DNA from 2 places in the Enterococcus sp. AZ194 genome. Region 1 is predicted to be linked to the other one. Evidence: predicted binding sites of a transcription regulator. Region 1 holds the regulator's gene; the other holds the start of a gene.
What was found. Region 1 encodes CtsR, which represses protease genes until heat stress. Its sites were predicted from a motif close to TTGGTCAAAAAAGGTCAAANA; they were not measured.
Positions count from the first base shown of each region.

Region 2: the regulator CtsR is predicted to act here: its motif matches at 1,581-1,601, upstream of clpP (ATP-dependent Clp endopeptidase proteolytic subunit ClpP).

Region 1 covers NZ_JBIOQR010000001.1:266,321-269,743, reverse strand. The annotation lists gene IGI37_RS01500 (ATP-dependent Clp protease ATP-binding subunit) at 1-1,524, opposite strand, end outside; gene IGI37_RS01495 (CtsR family transcriptional regulator) at 1,530-1,997, opposite strand; gene tnpC (IS66 family transposase) at 2,923-3,423, opposite strand, start outside.
Region 2 covers NZ_JBIOQR010000001.1:942,690-946,112, forward strand. The annotation lists gene IGI37_RS04465 (gamma carbonic anhydrase family protein) at 242-730, shown strand; gene clpP (ATP-dependent Clp endopeptidase proteolytic subunit ClpP) at 912-1,505, opposite strand; gene IGI37_RS04475 (hypothetical protein) at 1,684-2,193, shown strand; gene IGI37_RS04480 (glycerophosphodiester phosphodiesterase) at 2,353-3,087, shown strand; gene miaA (tRNA (adenosine(37)-N6)-dimethylallyltransferase MiaA) at 3,095-3,423, shown strand, end outside.

The DNA of each region.
Region 1 (3,423 bases):
TTTGCTTTCTTTTTTCTCTAATTGTTTCAATGGAACACCTGTCCATTGTGAAACAACAGCTGCGACATCTTCTTCTGTTACACGATTCGCATAGCCTGTCTCATTCTTGGCTTCAACTAATGCTAGAGCATCTAATTTTTTCTCAAGGCGTTTTTCTTTTTTGCGAATTTGAGCGGCCGTTTCAAAATCCTGTTTACGAATAGCCGACTCTTTATCTGCTGAAAGTAATAACATCTCTTGTCGAAGCTTAGCTGTTTCTGTCGGTTCGTCTGCTTTGTCTAAACGAACTTTTGCCGCAGATTCATCCATCAAATCAATCGCTTTATCCGGCAATTGACGTGAATTAATATAACGAACAGATAGCTGAACCGCCGCACGCAAAGCATCATCTGTAATCTCTACATGATGATGTTCTTCATAACGACTTCTCAAGCCCTGCAAGATTTCTTCTGCTTCATCTGGTGTCGGTTCATCAACTTGAATCCGAGCAAATCGACGCTCTAACGCAGAGTCCTTTTCAATATATTTTTGATATTCATCTAGTGTCGTTGCACCAATTGTTTGAAGTTCCCCACGAGCTAACGCCGGTTTTAAAATATTTGAGGCATCAATTGCCCCTTCTGCACCACCAGCACCAATCAAGGTATGCAACTCATCAATGAATAAAATAATCTCGCCATCTTGATAGATTTCTTCAATCACTTTTTTCATACGATCTTCAAACTCACCACGATACTTGGTCCCAGCAACTAAAGAACCCATGTCTAACATCATTAAGCGCTTCTTTTGCATCTCTTCTGGGACTTCTTGTGCCACGATTCGTTGAGCTAAGCCTTCAGCAATCGCTGTTTTACCAACGCCTGGTTCTCCAACTAAGACCGGATTATTTTTGGTTCGGCGACTTAATATTTGAATTAGACGTTTCACTTCTGCGCTTCTACCAACCACTGGATCAAGCTTGCCATCTCTTGCAAGCTTTGTTAAGTCACGGGCAAGTGAATCTAACGTAGGTGTCCCTTGTGTTGGTTGATTCTTCGCAGCTCCACCTTTACGACGATTGCCAGTACTTCCTTTTGGTTCTGTGACACCCATCTTACGTTTTAATAGTTGGCGCATTTTAGATAAGTCTAACCCCAAATTCATAACAATTCGTGAAGCTAGAATTTCTTCATCTCTTAATAATCCTGATAACAGATGCTCCGTGCCAATCGCTGGTACACCAAAACGTTTGGCCTCATCTGCAGCATAGGCAAAAATTTGTTTAGCACGCGGTGAATAAGGTAAGTAAATTCCTTTTGGATAAGATTTAATGGTGCCATAACCAATTAAATGCTCAATTTCCTCTTGAACCTCATGATCATTTAAGCCCATTTGGCGTAATGTTTTCCCCGCAATTCCTTCTGTTTCTAATAGTAGCGCTAATAACAAGTGCTCTGATCCAACTGATTGATGTTTAAAAAATTTGGCTTTTTCTTGAGAGATAGATAAGACCACTCTAGCTCGTTCTGTAAATAGTTCGTTCAAAGCGCTCACTTCCTTTCTTCATAACTTAGTCGTTCTAAAAATGCTCTAAGTATCTGAGCACGCAGGACATTCTCTTTGGCAGAGATGCCTAGCACATTTTTTGAAATAGCACTCAGCATTAAATTTCCTTCATTTCGAGTAACTATCTCATCCTCATACATTTTCTGAATAATTGCTAGGGCATTTTTTTCAGTTAATTCATGGTCAAATAACTGGTTAATTCTTTCTAAAAGTTGTCGTTTATCCGACAATTGAACTTTAACGATTCGGATATAACCACCACCGCCACGCTTACTCTCAACCGTATAGCCACGTTGAATGGTGAAACGGGTATTGATTACATAATTGATTTGTGAAGGAACACAATTGAATAAATCTGCCATTTCGGCACGTCGAATCTCAATCATTTCACTATTCTCAAGAATGCTCTTTAGATATGCTTCAATCAAATCTGACGTATTATGATTACTCATTCTCTTCATTCCCTTGACTAATATTGACCTTAATTATATCGAACTTAGGAAGAGAATGAAAGAACTATGCTTTTGTTTAAATAAAAATAAACACTTTTTTTAATGAATCTTATAGATAAAGACACAAATTCTGCTAATAAATCCCCGTCCGTCACGTGTTAAATCAAATTCACTCCTCTTATTTTACTATTTAACGGAAAACTTTTACAGCTTGAATTTGTAAGCTTCTCGGATTCACCTGCCCAAATAAAGAAAAAATGTGAAGCCGAAAGCTCTCTTCTAATTGTTACTATTCATACCATTCCTACTAAGACTATTTAAAATGGTGAGGCTGGGACATTTCATACGTTATGTCCTAATCTCTCTTTAGCCGAATAAACGGTGGATACAGAAGCAACTCCATCTGCACTCCGTCCCATCAATTTCTAAAGGTGCAACACTTTTAGAACTGATGGACTGCGTTCCGCTCTCAACAACTTCTACGCATGAGACATGCTAGAGTTGAAGGTTCTTATTGCTGTAAAACACAACGAAGCATGAGTTGATGTTGCACAGTACCTACCCGGTTCTCGGAGTTAAACACTCCTGTCCCAACCTCTTCAATCAGTCTACGTTTGCCATTCTTGCTAGTGCTGAGGTAGGGAAGCGAAATGAAACATTTCACTAGTATCGCACTACGCTTACCATTCTACTAAAAGGTCCTACAAAAGTAGAACTGGCAACTAAAAGTTCCTACACAAGTGGAACTGACAAGCTACTTGCGATCAGACTGCGAACTTTTTGATGGAAGGAATTATAGATGCGGCCTTGCTACTTTGGTCTCATGAAAGGTACTGAAAAGCCTATTACCAGTAGCTTTCTTAGTAAGTGCCTAATAAAATAGTACCTACACGCCAAATAGCCCAAGCCTTATACTAAGCTTAGGTTATTTGGTCTGTTTATAAGTAGTTCTACATAATGCTTGAACATCTGGTTTCCAGGGAAGTAAGGCGTCCAACCCTTCATCTGATTGAGTTTCCATATTTGGTACTCGATCAAATAGGAATTCTATATATCGAATCGGGTCGAGACCATTGGCTACTGCCGTTCGATAGATACTCAAAATGACGCCTGATGTTCGTGCGCCTTCCAAGCTACAGGAATGCATGTAATTTTTTCGCCCAATCACCAGCTCTTTTATATGACGCTCGGCCAAATTATTACTTAATTCCAATCGTCCATCCTCAAAGATTCGCTCAAATCCGCTTCGTATCTTCCGTACATACTCAACGGCATTCTCTAGCTTCGATTTTGGGACCGCAACGAACGTATCTAGCCATTCATAAAAGTTGTTCACCAATGGCTTCAGATAAGCTTGACGCTTATCAAAACGTTCCTCAATGGTGACTTCCTTCCATTTGCGTTCTAGCTCGAACCAGATGTCAAG
Region 2 (3,423 bases), 680 kb from region 1:
TCCTACAAAATAAGTTAAAATTCTCAAAAAATTGAAGAGACATTTTTAGATAATTTCCTCTTATTTTTACGAAGTTATTCGCATCTATCCCAACCTTTGATAGACGGTGGTTATAGAAGCAACTCCTACAAAATAAGTTAAAATTCTCAAAAAATTGAAGAGATATTTTTAGATAATTTCCTCTTATTTTTACGGAGCTATTCGCATCTATCCCAACCTTTAATAGAAAGGACACAAAATGATGAGACGATTTATTGCAGCAAGTGCAGATGTTTATGGGGATGTACAACTAGGAGAAGATTCAACGGTTTGGTTTCAGGCAGTTTTAAGAGGCGACGCAGAGAAAATTGTGGTAGGCGCGCGAACCAATATTCAAGATGGAACCATTGTTCATGTCGATCATGGCGCGCCAACGATTATCGGAAATGACGTAACTGTTGGGCATCAATGTATGATTCATGGTTGTCAGATTCAAGATGGTGCCTTGATTGGCATGGGGACAACCATCTTAAATCGAGCAGTAATTGGTGAGAACTCATTGATTGGTGCGGGTTCTTTAGTGACAGAAGGTAAAGTGATTCCGCCCAATGTCTTGGCATTTGGTCGACCTGCCAAGGTGATTCGTCCCTTAACGCAAGAGGAAATTCAAAAGAACAAAGAGAATATCCGTCATTATGTCGAAAAGGGTCAACAGTTTCAAGAAGGAAAGTATCGTAGAGTTAGGGAATAGATGAGTGAATTTTTTATCAAAATTTTCATAACCTATCATAGGTGACTCGGCGAAAAATATTGAGTTGTTTCTGTATCCACTTTAACAAAGGACATATGTTTTGGCACAAAAAAATAACCCAGATACAAATCAGGTTGATTAGCATCTGGGTTATCTCGGTTTAGTGCTTAACACGTATTTTTTAGCTTAATGATGCACTGTTTTCCATTACTTGGTCGATTAAGCCGTATTCTTTGGCTTGTTCTGCAGTCATGAAGTTATCGCGATCTGTATCTTTTTCGATGACTTCTAATGGTTGACCTGTGCGTTCTGATAAGATTTTATTTAAGCGGTCACGTGTTTGTAAGATGTGACGAGCAGCAATTTCAATCTCAGTTGCTTGGCCTTGAGCGCCTCCTAGTGGTTGGTGAATCATGATTTCAGCATTTGGTAAAGCAAAACGTTTGCCTTTTGTTCCTGCTGTTAACAAGAAACTTCCCATTGAAGCAGCCATTCCCATAACGATAGTTTGAACATCTGCTTTGACAAAGTTCATTGTGTCATAGATAGCCATACCAGCCGTTACGCTTCCGCCAGGTGAGTTGATATATAAATAGATGTCTTTCTCAGAATCTTGTGCATCTAAGAAAAGCAATTGAGCGATGATTGAGTTCGCTAAATCGTCTGTTACTTGTCCGCTTAACATGATGATGCGGTCTTTTAGTAAACGAGAGTAAATGTCATACGCGCGCTCTCCTCGAGATGATTGTTCGATAACTGTAGGGATTAAATTCATAAAATAGTTCCTCCTTAAATTCTTTCAGGAATAGTTTACCATAGTTTTTTACTATCTAAAAAGTAGTATACACATAAGGTCAAAAAAGGTCAAATAGAAAGTTTTCATTCAATCTACTACTCATGGAAAAGGGAAATGTGGTACTATATGAAATGAGAGAAAAATCGGGGGGAATCCTATGTTAAGTGTTGCTTTGGCAGGTCTAGTGGGTGTCTTAGTTGGGGCGGGAATTGTTAGCTTCGCTTTTTATCTACAACTGAGATATCAAGAGAAAAAAGAATTACGTCGCCGAAATCTAGAAAATCGGGTTCGAGAGATTGAGGTTTTAAATGAGCTAAATAAAAAAGTGAATGAAATTTTACAAAAAAGAAATGTTTTGCTCGAAAAATATGTCAGTTTTGATGCTTTTGATGATTGTTATATAACAATAGATGATTTTGTTTATTTACAAACGTATACCTCACAAAATAATTTTTATTTACCAAATTATATTCTTGAACAGTTTTTCAAGAATATTTCTCACCGAAAAGTTGTTCTTTCGCCTGAAGAAACGGTTAAGATTGGCGGGTATACCTATAAAGGTGGACGTGTGATTCTGGAAAATTTCTCTGAGGAGTTAATTGAAATGATTGAAGAGAAAAAGATTCAAATTAAACAACTGACCAATGATGCGGTGAATTTCATTTAAAAGGTTTGAAGATAACTACGTGTGGAATTTACGAGAATCAATAAAAAGAGTGAAACGAAAATAATTATGCTTTCGTTTGACTCTTTTCGTTTTTTAGCGGAAAATCTGCTCATTTTTTCTAGTCAGTGTTACAATAGAAGAGTTGGGAGTGAAGAGTAGATGACTGTAATTATGGCTCATAGAGGAAGTAGTGGTACTCGCCCAGAAAATACGTTACCTGCGTTTTCTGAAGCAGTTCGTGCCGAAGCGGATGGCATCGAGTTGGACGTTCATTTAACCAAAGATGGCGCATTAGTGGTCATGCATGACGAGGAAGTCAATCGAACAACGGATGGAAAAGGTGCTATTCGTGAGATGACTCTGGCAGAAATCAAACAGTTGAATGCAGGTTCTTGGTTTTCAAAAGAGTATGCGGCAGCTAAAGTGCCCACGTTAAAAGAAGTGCTTAATCTACTCGTTCAAAAAAATTTTCGAGGCTTTTTAAATATAGAGATTAAAACAGATAAATGCCCATACCCAGGGATTGAGGAAAAGGTTTCTAAATTAATGATGAGTCAAGTCTGGCCGTTTACACATTGGTATAGTAGTTTTAATCTGAAATCCTTAGAAATTATGCATCAGCTCGAACCGAAGACGCAACTGGATTATATTATGGGGGCTGCTGAGTCAAAGGTCAAACGAGCAATTGAGTGCTCCTTTATAGAAGGGATTCATCCAAAAATTGACTGGGTTCGTGAAGTGGGAGAAGCGGTTCAAACATTTCCAAAAGCAGTTCGACCATGGACAATCAATGAAAGTGAAACAATGCTTGCCTGTTTTGAACAAAAATTGACAGGGATCATTACAGATTTTCCAGAAAAAGCGGTTCGTTTGAAACGAAGTCTGAAAAAATAGGAGAGTTATGGATAAAATAATTGTAATTGTTGGTCCGACAGCTGTCGGGAAAACAAGTCTTAGTATCGATTTAGCGACAAAATTTAATGGCGAAGTGATTAGCGGAGACTCCATGCAGGTTTATCGTCACTTGGATATCGGCACGGCAAAGGTGAGACAAGTTGAGATGGCGGGGATTTCTCATCATTTACTTGATATTCGTGAGATGACGGAATCTTTTTCTGTTGCCGAATTTCAAAAAGAAGCGCGTCTAGCTATCGAAAAAATTCAGCGTCAAGGGAAACTGCCAATTGTTGCAGGTGGAACGGGTCTTTATGTTCAAGCGCTTATTTATGA